Regions from separate parts of the Sporosarcina sp. FA15 genome, predicted to be linked through region 4. Evidence: riboswitches for the same ligand, from Rfam matches in the RefSeq annotation. Region 4 holds a riboswitch; each other region holds the start of a gene.

Region 1 (4,411 bases), 800 kb from region 4:
AATAAATGCCCATTGGAGCTGTTGGTACGATAATAAGTGGTGATAATTCAGCTTCCGTTTCTTTAACGACATTTTCTAAATAAGTCGTGTTTTGGAACAGGTTTGCATCAATATCGCCACTTGCCAGTGCATTGTTCGGCTGAATATAATCACTAAACTCAATTAGTTCAACTTTATATCCCTTTTCTTCAAGTCCAGGAATAATCGCCTTTTTCAACATATCACTATATGGTCCAGCGGTTGCACCAATTTTCACAGATTTGTCATCCGAAGCTTTTTCTTTGCCACCACAAGCAGCTAGTGCGGTTCCAACTACAAGTACTAATACAACTAATAGAAACTTTTTCATAATTTTCTCTCTCCCCATCATCGTTTATCAATTACTTTTGAAATCCGATCTCCTGCAAACTGAATTACTTGTACAAATAGTATTAATATCACCACGGTCACTACCATTATTGTATTGTCGTAACGATAGTAGCCGAATCGAATTGCTAAATCCCCGATTCCGCCACCACCAACAACACCAGCCATTGCTGAATAGGCGACTAAACTAATTACTGTAAGTGTCACGCCTTGAATAATACTTGTTTTTGCTTCAGGCAATAGTACATCTTTGATAATCATCCACGGAGTTGCACCAACAGCGATTGCAGCTTCGATAACACCTTTATCAATCTCTCTTAGTGAAGTCTCCACAATTCTTGCGAAAAAAGGGATTGCTGCCGCAGATAATGAAACACTAGCAGCCCCAGGGCCAATCGGAGTACCTACTATTAAAATCGTTAAAGGGATTAACGCGACGAGTAAAATAATAAACGGCACAGAACGGACCATATTGACGATAAAGCCAATAACTGAGTTCAATGCCCGATTTTCTAAAAATAAGCCTTTATCGGTAGTGAACAGCAAAATCCCTAGCGGAAGCCCAATAACAAGTGCGATAACGAGAGAAATACTTATCATATAAAGTGTTTCCCCAAATGCTTTTGTAATATCAGGCATTAACTCTATAACGTGTTGTAAATCAATTCCCATTGTCAATTACCTCCACTTGAGCAGCTCGTGATGACATATAGGCAATTGCCTTTTCTATTTCGTCATCCTCGCCTTTTAGTTCCATCAGGAAAGTACCGAGTGGCCTTTCTTGAATATATTCAATGGAGCCGTGTAGGAAATTACCTTGTATAGTAAATTGCTGCACAGTATCTGAGATAATTCCATCGCCTGCGACATCACCTTTAAACATGACTTTGACCAGTTTGCCCGTGCACTTGCTCAAAATTATTGACGGCACATCAAATGACACAACACTACTAATAAATTCTTTCGTCAATTCTTCTTGAGGATCTGAAAATATATCATATACTTGTCCTTCTTCAATCACTTTTCCATCTTGCATAATTGCCATGCGATCACAAATTTCTTTCACGACATTCATCTCGTGTGTTATTAGAACGATTGTAATCTGTAATTCTTTATTTATTTTCTTCAACAGCCTTAAAATAGATAGCGTCGTATTTGGATCTAATGCAGATGTTGCTTCATCACACAGTAACACTGAAGGATTATTCGCTAGTGCTCGGGCAATACCTACCCGCTGCTTCTGGCCACCACTCAGCTGCGCAGGATAAACATCCCGTTTATCCGAGAGGCCAACCATTTCTAGTAAGTCCGTTACCCGAGCGTTTATTTTATTGGCAGGCGTTTTGGCTGCCCGTAAAGCAAATGCTATATTTTCATATACTGTCTTTTGGCTGATTAAATAAAAGTGTTGAAAAATCATTCCTATTTTCAGACGTGCCTGACGGAGATTATTCCCCCGTAACTTCATCAAATTTAATCCATCTACTAAGATCGTTCCGCTCGTTGGTTTTTCCAACAAATTTAGACAACGGATAAGAGAACTCTTCCCTGCACCTGAGTAACCTACGATTCCGAAAATTTCTCCTGTGTTAATGTCGAGTGAGACATTATCAACACCAGTCACGATTCTCTCTTTTGTTTTGTATACTTTTGATACGTTTTGAATTTGAATCATGCAATTCTCCTCTTTCTATAAATAGAAGTACGAAATCTCAGATGTCTGACCATATAAAAATGCTTCTCTCATATATGAAAGAAGCACCGAAAATAAAAAGGTTTCAGCTCATCTTTCAGAATGAAATTCACTCTGTAGGAGTTAGCACCTTCCTTACATTACGCAAGGGGTTGCTGGACGTCATCGGGCCTATCCCTCAGTCTCTCTTGATAAGTACCATTATGTAATTATTTTGATTGATAAGTTTCATATTAGTATGTCTCAATAAGATTGTCAACATAATATGTTCTGATATATAACAATTTATTATCATTTTCATTTCATTCCATGTATACTGACAATAAGAAAAGCGGAAGGCGCCGTCTAGACGCGACAGGCATAAGTCGATCCAGGGGAAGGCAGTCTAAGAGCGCGACGTCCTGTCGCAACGACTGCATACCTGCATCCTTGCAGGCACGACGTGGCGCTCTTTGCCACATAGCTGGATTGCTTTCAAGGAACCTAGCCTAAGTACGCCGCGTCCTGCGGCAATGGCTAGGTGACCCACTTCCTGTGGGCCTCCGAGCGGCTGGCTCCTGGAGCTAGACAATAAGAAAAGCGCAAGCGCCTTGGTAGACCCGACAAGCGCTGGAGTCTAGATACTGCTCCAAGTGAAAAACTTATACTATCTTACTCTTTTACACTAAAGATTGGATTACATAGAAGAGAGGTTATTACATGGCACTATCAAATCGACTCAAGAACCTACCACCGCACTTTTTCGCATCACTTGTTCGAAACGTACAAGAAGCACTTTCTGAAGGACGCGACGTTATTAACTTGGGGCGTGGAAATCCCGATCAACCGACACCTCCACATATTATAAAAGCACTCCAAGAAGCAGTCGAAGATCCAACAACACATGGATACTCCCCTTTCAGAGGGACTGCCGAATTAAAACAGGCTGTTGCTGACTTTTATAAACGAGAATACGATGTTCATATTGATCCTAAAACAGAGGTAGCGATTCTATTTGGAACAAAACCTGGATTGGTCGAGTTACCCCTCGCGATTATGAACGAAGATGAATTACTTTTATTGCCGGATCCGGGATATCCCGATTATTTATCGAGTGTAAGCTTAGCCAATATTAAATACGATTTAATGCCATTACTTGCAGAAAACGATTTTTTACCTGATTACTCTGCTCTTTCCGATGAACAAAAGAAGCAAGCAAAATTAATGTATTTGAACTATCCAAATAACCCAACAAGCGCAACAGCCACACTTCCATTTTTCGAAGAAACGATTGCTTTGGCAAAAGACAATGATATTGCAATTTTGCATGACTTTGCCTATGGTGGAATCGGTTTTGACGGTGCGAAACCTGTCAGTTTCCTGCAAGCAGAAGGTGCAAAAGAAGTTGGAATTGAAATGTACACATTGTCAAAAACGTATAATATGGCGGGATGGCGGGTCGGTTTTGCCATCGGTAATGCCGATATTATCGAAGCAATCAGCTTATTGCAGGATCATTTATTCATAGATATATTCCCAGCAATTCAGCGCGCAGCAACAGAGGCATTATCGGGAAGCCAGGATTGTGTGGATGAGCTCGTTTCACTTTACGAAAGCCGCCGGAATGTCTTAATTTCCGAATGTAAACGAATCGGTTGGGATGTCATCGCGCCCGCTGCATCTTTCTTCGCTTGGTTACCTGTACCAGAAGGATATACAAGCGAATCATTCACCAAGTTACTATTAGACAAAGCAGACATTGCCGTAGCACCGGGCCATGCTTTTGGAAGGTATGGTGAAGGATATATACGTGTTGGCTTATTGGAAAGTGAAGACCGTTTAAAAGAAGCAGTTGCACGAATTGAAAAACTCGATATTTTTTCACGATAAAATAATTTAATTTGAATTTCATATCAAAAAAGCCAGGAGTTTTCTATTCTTGGCTTTTTTGACATGAAATATTCTTAGTTCGTTAGAAACATTGAAAAGAGCGAATATCATTTGGACTTATCACATGATGGATCCAGCCACGCCTTCTTCTCTGTACTTTCCAGCTAGTTATTGTGATTGTTTGTGTCATATTTATCTTCTAGTTTCGGAATTAATTTTTCCCATATCAGATATTTTCATATAAATTTCGATCAACTATGTGATTCAGATTTCCTATAAAGATCACACCTTTTTCATTTCAAGCTAAATCCAATCTGTATAGAATCTGCAATTCTCTTGTAGCCGATCTCTTGGTAGATTTTATTTGCTGTCGGATTCATCAAATCAGTGTAAAGCACACAAAAATCATATTTTTTTAGAAGTTCCTTTGTTCCAGCTGCTACCATCGTCCGCGCGTAGCCTTTCTTTCGCTCTTCCTTTGGT
Region 2 (4,411 bases), 400 kb from region 4:
TGTTCTAGAATGATCGAATGCGGTGTATTGGAAGCTCCGACAACAATCTTAGTTGTTTCTTTTTCGCCTACATTATTGCTGCCGCTAGTGTTTTTTGTTCCGCAAGCTGCAAGCGCGAGTATCAGTACTGCTAATAAAACACCTGTTAGAAATTTCTTCATTTCATAATCTCCCTTTTTTCTAAGATGACAATCTAGGTGATGGGTAAAGATAGTTGTCCACTTTCATCATCAAATCACTTCACAGGAATGACGTCGCCGCCCCACTCTTCGAGAATGAAGTCTTGGATTTCTTTCGATTTCAACACGTCAACCAAAATCTTAATTGCTTCAGTATTTTCATCGCCTTCTCTTACTGTGATGATGTTTGCATATGGCGACTCTGTCTCTTCAATCGCGATAGAATCGTCAAGTGGATTCAAACCTGCATCGATTGCATAGTTTGCGTTGATAACTACTGCATCGCCTTCATCATTTTTATACAATTGTGGTAAAAGTGATGGTTCGTAATTCGCATCAAATTCCAGATTTTTAGGGTTGTCAACAATGTCTTTCACTTCAGCTGTTACTTTATCTACTCCGTCAGCCAATTTGATTAACCCAGCCGACTCTAACAAAGATAGGACACGGCCATGTTCAGCTACTGAGTTACTAAAAATAATAACTGCACCGTCTGGAAGTTCATCAATTGATTTATATTTCGTCGAGTAAACAGCCATCGGTTCGATATGGATAGCTCCTGCATTCGCAAACTTATAACCGTGGTCAATTACTTGTTGATCTAAATAAGGAATGTGCTGGAAGAAGTTCGCATCCAATTCGCCTGATTCTAGATCTTTATTTGGCAAAATATAGTCTTGGTATGTTTCAATGACAAGTTCAATTCCTTTTTCTTTCAATATCGGTGCTGCCTTTTCTAAAATGATTGCGTGCGGTGTGTTAGATGCACCAATGACAATTTCCGTTTCTTCAACAGTTTCTTTGTCAGCTTTGTCTTCCCCACTTGTACTTTTATCATCGCTGTCATTTTTCGCTCCGCAAGCTACCAATGCCAATACAAGTACTGCTAATACTATTCCCCCTAAAAGCTTTTTCATGATTTTTTCTCCCCTTTTTCTATGTTTTATATAATTTACAGGCTAGGCCTGATATTACTGTACTAACTATTATCTCTTGTCGAATTTCCTCACCGCAAAATCCCCGATGAATTGAATGATGAAAACGATAATTAAAATAAGGATTGTTGCAGCAAGTGTAACGTCTTCCCGGCTACGCTGGAATCCATCTAAGTATGCAAGAGTCCCAAGTCCACCTGCTCCGATAATCCCAGCCATAGCAGTGTACCCGACGAGTGCAATCGCTGTTACAGTAATTCCTGAAATAAGTGCAGGCATCGATTCCGGTATAAGAACTTTAAAAATAATCGTTCTCGTTTTCGCTCCCATTGACTTCGAAGCTTCAATTACACCTTTATCAATTTCCTGTAATGCAATCAACACCATTCTTGCATAAAACGGAGCCGCTCCAATAATAAGTGCCGGCATCGCTGCATCCGGTCCGCGGATTGTACCAAGAAGAAATTTCGTAAACGGAATAAGTAAAATGATTAATATGATAAACGGAATGGATCTAAAAATATTGACGAATGCTCCTGATATAATATTGACCAACTTATTCGACCAAAGTTGACCGGGACTAGATAGGAAGAGTAAAATTCCAAGTCCTAACCCAATAACTAAAGTGAACAATGTAGAAACCGCAGTCATATAGAGTGTTTCCACTGTTGCTTCCCACATTTTAGTCCAGTCGACATTCGGAAAAAGGTTTTCAATCATTACCGATCACCTCCGTCTGAACATCATTTTCATTGAGGTATTGAATTGCTTCCTCAATGATTGAGGAATCTCCAAGCAACTGAAGTATCAGTGTGCCGTATGCCCCGCCATGTGTATGGGATATGTTTCCCTGCACGATATTCACATCGACAGTGAATTTCCGAATAAGACTTGCGAGGACAGGTTGTTCTGTCCGCTCCCCTACAAATACAAGCTTGATAAGCGTGCCGGCAGGAAATTCTTCCTTAATATGCGCCATTGCCTGCTTCGCCTCCACGGGTTCCGTCACTTGAGAGACAAACCGCTTTGTGATCGGTTCCTTCGGTGATTGGAACACATCCAGGACATCTCCCAACTCAACAACTTTCCCTGCCTCCATAACTGCAACTCTGTGGCAAATTTTCCGGATAACGTGCATTTCATGTGTGATAAGCACAATTGTCAGTCCAAGTCGTTCATTAATTCCTGTTAGAAGGTCTAGTATTGAATCCGTTGTTTCTGGATCAAGGGCTGAAGTCGCTTCGTCACAAAGAAGGACTTCAGGGTCGTTTGCAAGCGCACGAGCAATCCCTACGCGCTGTTTCTGACCTCCAGACAATTCGGATGGATATGCATTTTCGCGACCAGCCAAACCAACTAATTCAATCAGTTCCGCCACTTTCTTATCACGCTCGGCTTTTCGTACACCCGCGATTTCAAGAGGGAAAGCGATATTCTCCTTCACTGTTCTAGACCACAGTAAGTTAAAGTGTTGGAAAATCATACTCACTTTTTGTCGTGCTTCCCTTAGCTCTTTCCCTTTAATTGCTGATATTTCTAGACTTCCTATTTTAACGCTACCTGACGTTGGCATTTCAAGACCGTTCAGTAGTCGAATCAACGTACTTTTTCCTGCCCCACTATAGCCGATGACTCCAAAAATCTCACCGTCAGTAATTTCAAGCGATACATTTTCGACTGCTGAAATACTGCCTGGCCCTTCACCGTATCGTTTATTTATATCCGTTAAATAAATCATTTTTTTCACCTCAGAAAAATTGTTTTGTTACTAATTTGGTCTAGCTTCAGGCGCCACCCCCTCGGGTCACAAGGCAGTTCGCTGTGGTGGCTTAGGTACGCCCCCTTCGCAATCTGACTTGTGCCTGTCGGGGCTGAGCGGCGCCTTCCGCTTTTCAATACAAAAAAGCCTTCCTGCAGACGGGCAGAAAGGCTTGACGTTATCGAAAATAAACGTTGTCCAATCTCTCATCTTTCAAAGCGTATGCTTTGTGTGACTTGGCACCATTTCACTTACGTGACGGTTGCCGGGCTTCGCAGGGCACTATCCCTCCACCTCTCTTAATAAGAGTGACCTATTCAATTGAATGTTAAGACGAAGTATATCAAAGTTCCATATCTATTGTCAATCTATTTCTTCAAGTAGATACGGTACTGATTGAAATGCATAAATTTTATGGGTTAAAACGCCATCCTTTTGTATAAGAAGGCAAGGAACGCTTTCGATTTCATAGTCAATTGCAATATTTTGTACGTAATTCAAATCTGCTTTCCCGATTGGTATTCCCGGTCTCATGACGGTAATAACTTCCATCATTTTAGATGCGACTGCACAAGTTCCACACATTGGTGTATATAAATAAAACGCTGCCACTGAAGACTCTTTCAAAGCCATCTCCCATTGTTCGCGTGTCCAAGTTTCCATTAATTCTACATCCTTTAAATTAGAAATTCCGGTCTGATTTTAAAATCCGCACCTTGTAGTATTGTAGCCAACACTTTGTATGGGGTCGTCTCCACTTCCCGATAAACCTTTTCTGTGTACAAATGGATTGCTGCCGGGAACTCTCTTTTGAATAAAACACGGGTCTTTTCTCCATCTTCATCCGCATCAACGAAGACAAATAGTTCATGTTCTTCGTAAGGTGCAAGCAATTCTTCAAGCCGATAAGGACTTACTGTGCCGTTCGTACAAATAATTTCGACAGGCTCAACAAGTATTCGTGCCAAACGTTTCTTATCCGAACCGCCCTCGACGATAATTACTCTTTCATCCGACACAAGAAGCCCCTCCTTCGCTCTTTTTTATATAAAGATGCAAAAAACGCCGAAAAAGTACCGGCGCCTTGTCTTAGTTATTCTCCGACAGTCATTTTTTCATACGCTTCAGCTGACATAAGTTCATCCAGTTCAGAAACATTTGAAGGTTCAACAACGATCATCCATGCATTTTCATACGGTGATTCATTGACAAATTCAGGGCTGTCTTCAAGTCCTTCATTCACTTCAATTACTTTTCCGCTGATTGGTGCATAAAGTTCTGATACTGTCTTAACAGATTCAACGCTTCCGAAAGGCTCGTCCGCTTTGATGTCATCTCCGACAGATGGAAGTTCAACGAATACGATATCGCCTAGTTCAGATTGTGCAAAGTGAGTAATACCGATGCGGTAGTTACCACCTTCGTCTTTTACCCATTCATGCTCTTCAGAATAACGCAGATCTTTTGGTGTGCTCATTCCGTATCCCTCCAAATAAATAGTTTCATTCTCTTCAATTCTGTCATATTTCTCGAATAAA
Region 3 (4,411 bases), 480 kb from region 4:
TTTACACATTATATTTTACCCACATGTGGATAACAATCAATGAATTTTCATGGGAATTAACTTATCCACAGCTATTTATTGCTATCAATCAAGGTTTATCCACCCTTAAAGGTATATGCTAGAAGTGGAGGTGTTTCCATCATGAATAAACTGCTGTTAATTGCAATCGTTCTTATACTCCCCCTCTCCGCCTGCGGAAAAGAACCCGCAGTTTCTACACTGCCCGATCCCGTGCCTGACCAGGAAATGTTTTCATCAGAAGAAGGTTTATCACTTGTATTGGACGAAGATTCATTCGTCGGTTCGCCATCCATCATTAAGACGCTTGTACGAAATAACAGCACATCCGATTACCAGTTGGGCGAATTTTATCATATAGAAGTAAATACAGATGGCCAGTGGTATATTATTACATATTCAGATGCCGTATTCTTAAAGAACCCGTCCTTTAAAGACTTTGGAAATGTGTTGTCAGCCGGCAGCGAAGCACGGCAGACCTTTTCGGTCGACGCGCTCGGCGTGACACTGATTCCAGGTGAATACCGTCTTGTGAAAACATTTATTTCAACAGGCGCGCCAATGCACGAATTATCCGTTGCTGTGCCATTTTCAGTGGAATAAGAAATAAACCGGAACAAAGCATATGAGCCTTGTTCCGGTTTATCAGTTTAACCCCAAACTTCCTTTGCCACGTCCACAATGAATTTCAACTTTTCCCATTGTTGCTCTTCTGTTAGCTTATTGCCGTGATGCGTTGAAGCGAATCCGCATTGCGGACTTAAGCATAGTTGTTCAAGTGGCACGTATTGTGCGGCTTCTTGAATACGCGCAATGACCGCATCCTTGTCTTCCATTTCTCCATTTTTCGAAGTAACAACACCAAGGACAACCTTCGCTCCGCCGTTTGGCACATGATCCAACGGTTTAAAGTCTCCTGAACGCTCGTCATCATATTCAAGGAAGAAGCCATCCACTTTTTCTTTTGCAAGAAGTGTGGGTGCAATCAGTGCGTAGCTTCCCTCAAACGCCCACGTCGATTGGTAATTTCCACGACATAGGTGTGTTGTTACGAAAAGATCTTCAGGTTTGTCTTCCAAAACGCCATTAATGACGCGTAGTGCCAAGTCGATTAGTTGTTCTCTTGAATAGGCTCCGTCGTTAAACGGGATATTCGGCGCAGAAAGCCCCGCAATATAGACATCATCCAACTGCAAGTAGCGTACACCAGCTTCGTAAAATGCTTTCAAAGCATCTTTGTATGCTTGAATAACATCTTTGGCAAATTCTTCAATGTCAGGGTAAATCGTTTCATCACGAATTCCGATATTAAAGAGCTGATTCGGACTTGGAATCGTTTGTTTCGCAACGGCACGGCCGCCTACGATTTCATTAAACTCAACAAAGTCTTGAATGAATGGATGATTAGGGTCAAACGAAATCTTGCCTGTGTTTCGAACGTTATATCGTTCTGTTTCAATACCATCAAATACGTAGCCAGTCTCTGGCACATACCCTTCAATTCCGTTCAAATGCTCCAAGAAGTCTAAATGCCACCACGTACGTCTAAATTCACCGTCTGTTACAAGTTCCAAGCCAACTTCGATTTGCTTATCAACCACCCGTTTAATTTCCTGTGTTTCTACTTCTCGTAATTGTTGTGCAGTAACTATGCCTTCTTTGAAGTCTTTGCGCGCTTTATGCAAATTATCTGGTCGTAGTAAACTTCCAACGTGATCCGCTCTGAATGGTGCTTTCGTTAGTGTTGTCGATTGATTTGTCATGGTATATTCCTTCTTTCTTTTTTAGAAGTAAATTACGGTTTTATTAGGTCAGGAGTGCAAATGAGCAAATCCTCTTTTTTTCTTATGGCTATTACGCGAATGAGCGGACCTTTTTTCTTTTCTTACGGCGGGAGCGCGAATGAGCGGGCCCTTTTTCTTTTCTTACGGCAGGATCGCGAATGAGCGGACTGGGAATCCCGATGCTTTTTCTGGCTTCGGAACGATGTTAAAAATGACCGCGCCTTTTGAGGGCACTTTATCTAGGTTTGTTAATAGCTCAATTTGGTAGGTATCTTGTTCAAGAACATAATATTCACCTAACAGAGCTTGGTTCTTTTGAAAATCAATGGCTGAATCCGTATCGAAAGTTTCATGACCGACAGCCTTTACTTTTCTTTCATCAAATAAAAACTTCAAAGCAGCAAGGCCCCAACCCGGTATACGGTTATTCCCATCGGCATCTTTATTGCAAAATGCCTCATTATCCGGCCAGCGTTTGCCACAATCTGTGCGTAATGCCACAAATGTACCTGCCTCAATTTGCCCGTGCTGAGCTTCAAACTTCAGAATATCTTCAACAGTTAATGTAAAATCATGGTTTGCATCAGATTCTTTCGATTTATCGATGACCACCAGCGGTAATACCAATTCTTTCAAACCCAATTCATCCAAGTATCTTGTATCACGAACGAAGTGAATTGGTGCATCAATATGTGTGCCGTACTGTCCCGCAAATTTAAAGCTCTGTGCGAAAAATCCATCATCGTGATCAAATAATGTTGTAAACTCTGCTGCATCAAATGCTGAAAAACGGGGTGAGTCAGGCCCGAAAGTATGTGTTAAATCAACCCATTCTTTCTTTTTTAATAAAGCAATTGCATTGATTAATTCATTTGACACAATAATTCTCCCTTCATTTTTTGAAGGTAACTTTAGTCTCCAGAAGTAACAAAAGCGAAGGGCGCCCGCTTAGATGCGTCAGGCATAAGATGAAGATGCGTAGCGGCGTTCTTTGCCGCAGAGCAGCTTTAACTTATGACCCAAGCATCTGGCGCCCGGAGCCTAGACGAAACAAAAAACCTCTTCTAAATTTCAAGAAGAGGTTTTGGCGAATTCGCTATTTGCTCTTCTCATCTCCAAGCAGTAAGCATTACACTTACGCTTCTGGAATTAGCACAGTACTTTTACAAGTCTGTTGCTGAGGTATCATCGGGCCAGTCCCTACACCTCTCTGGATAAGAAAGTTACGTATTTAGTTGTTAATTAGTACAATACAGTCTTCCGAATAGATTGTCAATACACAAAACATTAATTATTTAGATTATACTAGTTTTTACAATGAAACATTTTATGTGAAAAGTAGAAATGGCTTTGAAATGATACGCGGCACAACGGAAAAAAACCCACAACTTGCGTGGGCTTTTCCATAACAAATTATTTAATGTTTCATCTCACTCCGCAATTTCCGATGTTCACGGCGTGCGGGGCCTGTTTCAAATAGACTCTTTTCAGCCTCTGTTTCCGGATAAATGCCCGGCACAGGAGTAGGCTTGTTATTTTCATCCATGGCAACCATCGTTAGGAAGGATTCGGTTGTTAGTTTTGTTTCGCCCGTAAGCAGGTTCATTGAATGGACCGATACAAACACTTCCATCGATGTACGGCCTGTTGACGTGACAATTGCCTCAAGTTCAAGTACATCTCCAACACGCGCCGACGATACAAAATCGACTGAATCGATTGAAGCAGTTACAACCGCTGTTTTTGAATGTTTCATTGCCGTGATATCAGCGATTTCATCTATATACGCGAGAACTTTTCCGCCGAAAATTGTCTGCAGATGATTGGTATCTGGCGGCAGTACTAGCTTCGTCTGGATTGTTCGTGATTGGCCCATTGGTCTTTTTTCTTGCATACGACAAACTCCTTTGTAGTAGAACATATTCAATTTGTGATAAAAGGAAACTTTTCCATCAATCATTCCGTATATATAGTATACACATACTGGGGGAAGATTAATGCTGAAATTTATTGATAAATACTATGAAAAAATCACCTGGTCGATTATATTACTTGGACTTATTTTATTGTTTGTAGCAAATGACTATCTATCACTCGTATTATTTTTATATCTACTTATAAGAGCTTTAAAATCTAGGGATTCCATCCGTAAGACACTTCGGACAACGCCTCTAAGTACTATGGTTATTTATGCGATAGGTATGATTGTACTTCTTATAGCGCTGGTTTTCATCATGCTTTATTCAGGGGATTTCATAAAGAAGTATAACATTCCAGTTTTCTTGCAATACATTTACATCGCTGTTGTCCTAGTCGGTTCGATGTTTCTCTATACCTGGTTGATGGATTTTTTAATAAAAAAATGGAATAAAAAAAGGGTATCGAAGTGATGTAAAACATCAAACCCAAAGAGGACACCCCTCATTGGAGTGTCCTCTTAAACTATTTCTGCCAACAACGCGTATACACGCTTCATCTCTTCCTGCATCGTCCACTGATCAACGGCAAGCCATCTGCAATGGATTGCATTTCCTTCAAGCCTTGTCATACCAGCTTTTAAACCTTCTTCAACCCGCAATGTTTCTTGTATTGCGCGGACGTCGACATCT
Region 4 (4,411 bases):
ACTAATTCGTAGTACAGCCTTCTTATACTAATGTACCCATTTATGGAAAATAATTGTTAGGGATAAATTTCTTCTTTTTTGCTATAAATTTCATAAGCAAAATAGCCAACTAATAAACCTATCCCAGGTCCCCAAGCAATTGCAGATAGTAAGGGAATTAGGGAAAATATGTTTAAAAGTACAGCAATAGCGAATCCAATCATCATTCCGAATGGTATTAAACTATCTAATAAATTTTGAGCACTTTTTGACTTTTTCTTACCAAGCGTGCCATTCTTATACTTATGTTTCATTCTTAGAATTACAAATACTGCAATTCCACCCACTATTACAATGGGTAGTAAAATACGCACAAATTCCAAAGTTGAGCCCATATTATAATCCCTCCTTTCTTTTGCTTTTGAATTGATTCAATTTTAACATAGTTTATTCCATTAAATGGTCCGTTAGTTGAATAAGAACTACTTTTTATAGTGCGAATCCTATATATGTTGACATAAAGAATCCACTCAATAACGCTCGGCTACCCCTATGAGACGCCTTCGCTGGAGATTATATAGAACCATTAGTTCAACATATATAGGTGCATCATAGGTTTCTGTATTTTGTGTTAGATTTCCTCTGATAATCAAGTCATTCAAAGTGACTTCATTTCTCTGATATTGGCTACTTTCTAATACTTGAAACCAAGTGAGATAGTTGTTCAAATATTTAGTTGCAGATCACCTGGAATAGTGTCTAGCCCCACGAGCCATTGCCGCAGAACATCGCGATCTTAGCCTGCCTACTTCCTTTGATTGAATTATGCCTGTTGCATCTTAAAGGGTATCTTGCGCTTTTCTCAAGCCAAGGATACAACGTTCTTGCGGACCGCCTTACTGGAGATGGCTAGCACTAGAACTAGGCCCACCGCCATTAATGCACCATCGAGTAGAAGTGGCAAGCCCCAGCTGCCGGTGTTATCTCGAATCACACCGGAGACGACAGGTGAGAGAACTGCTCCGATTTCTCCAATCAAATTGAGCATTCCAAACATGGATCCTCTGCTTTTTTCAGGCGTCAAATCGGAAGCCAGAGCATGTGCCACCGGTTGCAATGCAAAAAAGAATAATCCGGAGACAAACAAAATGACAGACATAACGATGGGGTTGTTATTGCCCATCATGACATAGACTGCAAATATAAAAATAGTTACAGTCAGTACAGCGGTTAGTACAGCAAGGACGTTACGTCGCCCATTTGGACGATTGGCCACTATGTCAGAAATTTTGCCGCCAAGAGGAAAACCAATGATTCCGGCCAAACCATTAAACGATGCAATCAAAGCGGCAGCCATTAACGCACCGCCACCGAAATCTTTGACGATAGAGACGGACCAAAATCCGTAAAACCATAGATGCCACATGATAGGGATAAAGAACAAGTACAATAAGAAAAGATTCTTATTCGCTATTAACGGTTTTATTTCAGACTTCTTCGTTGTGTATAAATAAAGTATTAAGAGCGGACAAAGTGCAACAAGAATGACCGCAATCGCGATAGAGGATAGACCTAGTTTGACGGAAAAGTAATAGATGCCCATCACTATGACAAGAAAAACGGCGGAGTACATGGACATGTACAATAGCCCTTTGCCAAACTGTGCTTTAATACCAGGTGAAGTTAAATCTACAGAAGCACTTGAATCGTTTTTGGGCTTCATATATTTAAATAGTAGGAGTGCAATAATGAGTGTAATTGTTCCGGTCACGAAAAAAGGAAAGCGCCAAGCCCCTTCACCCATAAATGGTTCTGCGACTGTAATAAGATAAGGGACGCCAAGTGTGCCCGCTGTCAGACCAACAGATAATCCGGTAAGCGCCACGCCCATTCCTAATCCAACTTTTTCAGGAGGTGTATGATAGGCAATATAAGAGCGGTCATTCGAATAAAAAACGCCTTCGCCTAGCCCGAGTAGGATTCGGAAAAGAATAAATGCAACAAGGCCTCCCACCAAACCCGTTAATAAAGTGGCGATTCCAGCCCAAACAATACTTAAAATGATAATAGCACGATAGCCAAACCTGTCCCCAAAGTAGCCACCAGGAAATTGCATTAACATAAAACCGGCAAAAAATAAACTACCAATCAATCCGCCAATTCCATGGGGGTTTGCCACGTCTGCAAAAAAAGAAACTTCATTTTCAATCATATATGTAATGATCGGCCCAGTTGCAACCCGGTCAACGTAAGAAACAAACCAACCTAAAAATAACAAGCCCCAAATCGTATGATACCTTTGCAAGCCTTCCTTTTTCATTCCTCACACATCCAATTCTATTGTTAATAAAACAAAATGCCCCTCCACTGTGTTAGTAGAGAGGCATTCGAGAGAAAATACCCTCTCATTTTCCAAAGCATAGTGCTTTGCAGGAATTAGCACCTTATCAACATGATTGTTGAATGGTTGCCGGGTTTCATAGGGCCAGCCCCTCCACCGCTCTTCATAAGAGTTTTATTAGCCTATTTAATTTGTAAAGGTTACTGCCAAACGTCTTGCGCGATAGTTACAACATGACGAACTTTTTCCCATTGTTGTTCTTCAGTTAACTGATTACCTTCTTCTGTTGATGCGAAGCCGCATTGTGGGCTTAAGCATAGTTGATCTAAAGGAACATACTTTGTGGCCTCTGCTATTCTTGCTTTAAGCAGTTCAGGGGCCTCTAATTCGCCGAATTTAGAGGTGATCAAGCCTAATACGACGAAAAGGTCAGGGCGATTGACATGGCGCAACGGTTCAAAACTGCCGGAGCGTTCGTCGTCAAACTCAAGGAAAAGACCGTCAACATCTAATCCGCCGAAAATTGTTTCGGATACATCCTCGTAGCCACCACTAGAAAAATAGGTCGATTTGAAGTTGCCGCGGCAAATATGCATCGTCACGAGCAAGTCGGCAGGCCTTTTCGCGATGGATTCATTGATGGCACGTGCCGATAGTTGTACAAGTTTGTCAGGATTTTGCCCCTTCGCTTTCAATGTTTCCCTTCCTTCTTCCGATAAGAAGGAAGCCCAAGACGTGTCATCGATTTGAAGATAACGACATCCCTCATCGTACAGTGCTTGAATTACGTCTTGATAGGCTGTAACCAAGTCATCAAATAACTCTTCGTCATTTGCATAGATGCCTTCTTCGAATGTCGCTCTGTGAATCAGCATATTCGGGCTTGGAATCGTGAATTTTGCGACTGCATCACCTGCGATACTTTTCAGGAACTTGAAGTGTTCAATCATGTAATGGTCGCTAAACCCAATTTTTCCTGTCACTCTAATGCCGTGTGCTTTCGTTACAACACCATTGAATTGGAGTCCTTTATCTGTTTCGAAAAACTCAACGCCGTCAAAGCCAGAAAGGAAGTCAAAATGCCACCATTTACGGCGGAATTCTCCGTCCGTCACAGAATTAAGTCCAGCTTCTTTTTGCTTTTCGACGAGCTTTGTAATTTCTTCGTCTTCGATTGTGCGTAATTCCTCGGCAGTGATATCACCGGTTTCTCTTTGCAAACGCGCCTGCTTTAGGCGTTCTGGTCTTAAAAAGCTCCCGACGTGATCTGCTTTAAATGGTGCTTTCGTCAAAGTTTGTTCGGCTATAGGTTTTGTCAATTTAAATTCCTTCTTTCCAATATAATAATGTTTTCTTTAATGGTACTTAATTAGGTATGGCAACTTTTTCACTTGTTTTAATCAAGGCTTGATCAAAATCGGCAATCAAGTCATCGACATGCTCGAGTCCAACAGAAAAACGTAGCAGACCATCGGTAATACCACGTTTCTCCCGTTGTTCTTTAGGCATGGCGGCATGGGACATCGTTGCAGGATAGGAGAGAATTGATTCAACTCCGCCTAGACTTACTGCGAAAACGGGTATCCGAACGTTTTCAACAAAGGCCTTTGCTGCATCTCTGTTTGGCAAACGGAAAGATAAGACAGCGCCTGGACTTGTCGATTGTTTCGAGTGGATTGCGTGTCCTGGATGACTTGCTAACCCTGGATAAAACACCTCTTCTACTAACGGGTGGTCGTTCAAGTACGAGGCTATTTTACTCGCCGATTCGGATGACTGTGTTAAACGGGCACCTAGCGTTTTAATTCCTTGGATTAGCGCGTAAGAATCTTGTGCGCCTAGAATAGAGCCGAAAGAATTTTGAATGAAGGCCAATCGATTGCCAAGTTCTTCCCCCTTTGTAACCGCTAGCCCAGCAATGATATCGCTATGCCCCGATAAAAACTTGGTAGCACTATGAACAACGATATCAACTCCAAGATCTAGTGGACGCTGGTAAAGTGGCGACATGAATGTGTTGTCGAGAAACGTCAGACAGTCATTCAATTTTGCAAGTTCAACAATCGCTTCAATATCTGTAATGCCCAAACG

The links. Region 4 has a riboswitch for S-adenosylmethionine ahead of ACP8HG_RS19765 (MFS transporter). Riboswitches for the same ligand answer to the same signal wherever they lie in the genome.
Region 1: it holds a riboswitch for S-adenosylmethionine, as region 4 does, so the genes downstream of both, ACP8HG_RS01675 (methionine ABC transporter ATP-binding protein) here and ACP8HG_RS19765 (MFS transporter) in region 4, are expected to answer to the same signal.
Region 2: it holds a riboswitch for S-adenosylmethionine, as region 4 does, so the genes downstream of both, ACP8HG_RS21810 (methionine ABC transporter ATP-binding protein) here and ACP8HG_RS19765 (MFS transporter) in region 4, are expected to answer to the same signal.
Region 3: it holds a riboswitch for S-adenosylmethionine, as region 4 does, so the genes downstream of both, ACP8HG_RS17310 (cyclase family protein) here and ACP8HG_RS19765 (MFS transporter) in region 4, are expected to answer to the same signal.

The regions. Positions count from the first base shown of each region.
Region 1 covers NZ_CP188818.1:325,890-330,300, reverse strand. Annotated here, with positions in the region: gene ACP8HG_RS01685 (MetQ/NlpA family ABC transporter substrate-binding protein) at 1-349, opposite strand, end outside; gene ACP8HG_RS01680 (methionine ABC transporter permease) at 367-1,038, opposite strand; gene ACP8HG_RS01675 (methionine ABC transporter ATP-binding protein) at 1,028-2,041, opposite strand; SAM riboswitch class I at 2,147-2,257, opposite strand; gene ACP8HG_RS01670 (pyridoxal phosphate-dependent aminotransferase) at 2,759-3,928, shown strand; gene ACP8HG_RS01665 (GNAT family N-acetyltransferase) at 4,222-4,411, opposite strand, start outside.
Region 2 covers NZ_CP188818.1:4,554,623-4,559,033, reverse strand. Annotated here, with positions in the region: gene ACP8HG_RS21825 (MetQ/NlpA family ABC transporter substrate-binding protein) at 1-161, opposite strand, end outside; gene ACP8HG_RS21820 (MetQ/NlpA family ABC transporter substrate-binding protein) at 236-1,096, opposite strand; gene ACP8HG_RS21815 (methionine ABC transporter permease) at 1,166-1,834, opposite strand; gene ACP8HG_RS21810 (methionine ABC transporter ATP-binding protein) at 1,827-2,852, opposite strand; SAM riboswitch class I at 3,077-3,182, opposite strand; gene ACP8HG_RS21805 (thioredoxin family protein) at 3,237-3,536, opposite strand; gene ACP8HG_RS21800 (toprim domain-containing protein) at 3,551-3,892, opposite strand; gene gcvH (glycine cleavage system protein GcvH) at 3,967-4,350, opposite strand.
Region 3 covers NZ_CP188818.1:3,670,763-3,675,173, reverse strand. Annotated here, with positions in the region: gene ACP8HG_RS17320 (immunoglobulin-like domain-containing protein) at 142-621, shown strand; gene ACP8HG_RS17315 (5-methyltetrahydropteroyltriglutamate--homocysteine S-methyltransferase) at 669-1,781, opposite strand; gene ACP8HG_RS17310 (cyclase family protein) at 1,944-2,681, opposite strand; SAM riboswitch class I at 2,909-3,023, opposite strand; gene ACP8HG_RS17305 (acyl-CoA thioesterase) at 3,220-3,696, opposite strand; gene ACP8HG_RS17300 (hypothetical protein) at 3,800-4,192, shown strand; gene ACP8HG_RS17295 (urease accessory protein UreD) at 4,240-4,411, opposite strand, start outside.
Region 4 covers NZ_CP188818.1:4,152,380-4,156,790, forward strand. Annotated here, with positions in the region: gene ACP8HG_RS19755 (hypothetical protein) at 57-374, opposite strand; partial or broken gene ACP8HG_RS19760 (hypothetical protein) at 510-719, opposite strand; gene ACP8HG_RS19765 (MFS transporter) at 842-2,299, opposite strand; SAM riboswitch class I at 2,382-2,492, opposite strand; gene ACP8HG_RS19770 (5-methyltetrahydropteroyltriglutamate--homocysteine S-methyltransferase) at 2,521-3,639, opposite strand; gene metC (cystathionine beta-lyase) at 3,686-4,411, opposite strand, start outside.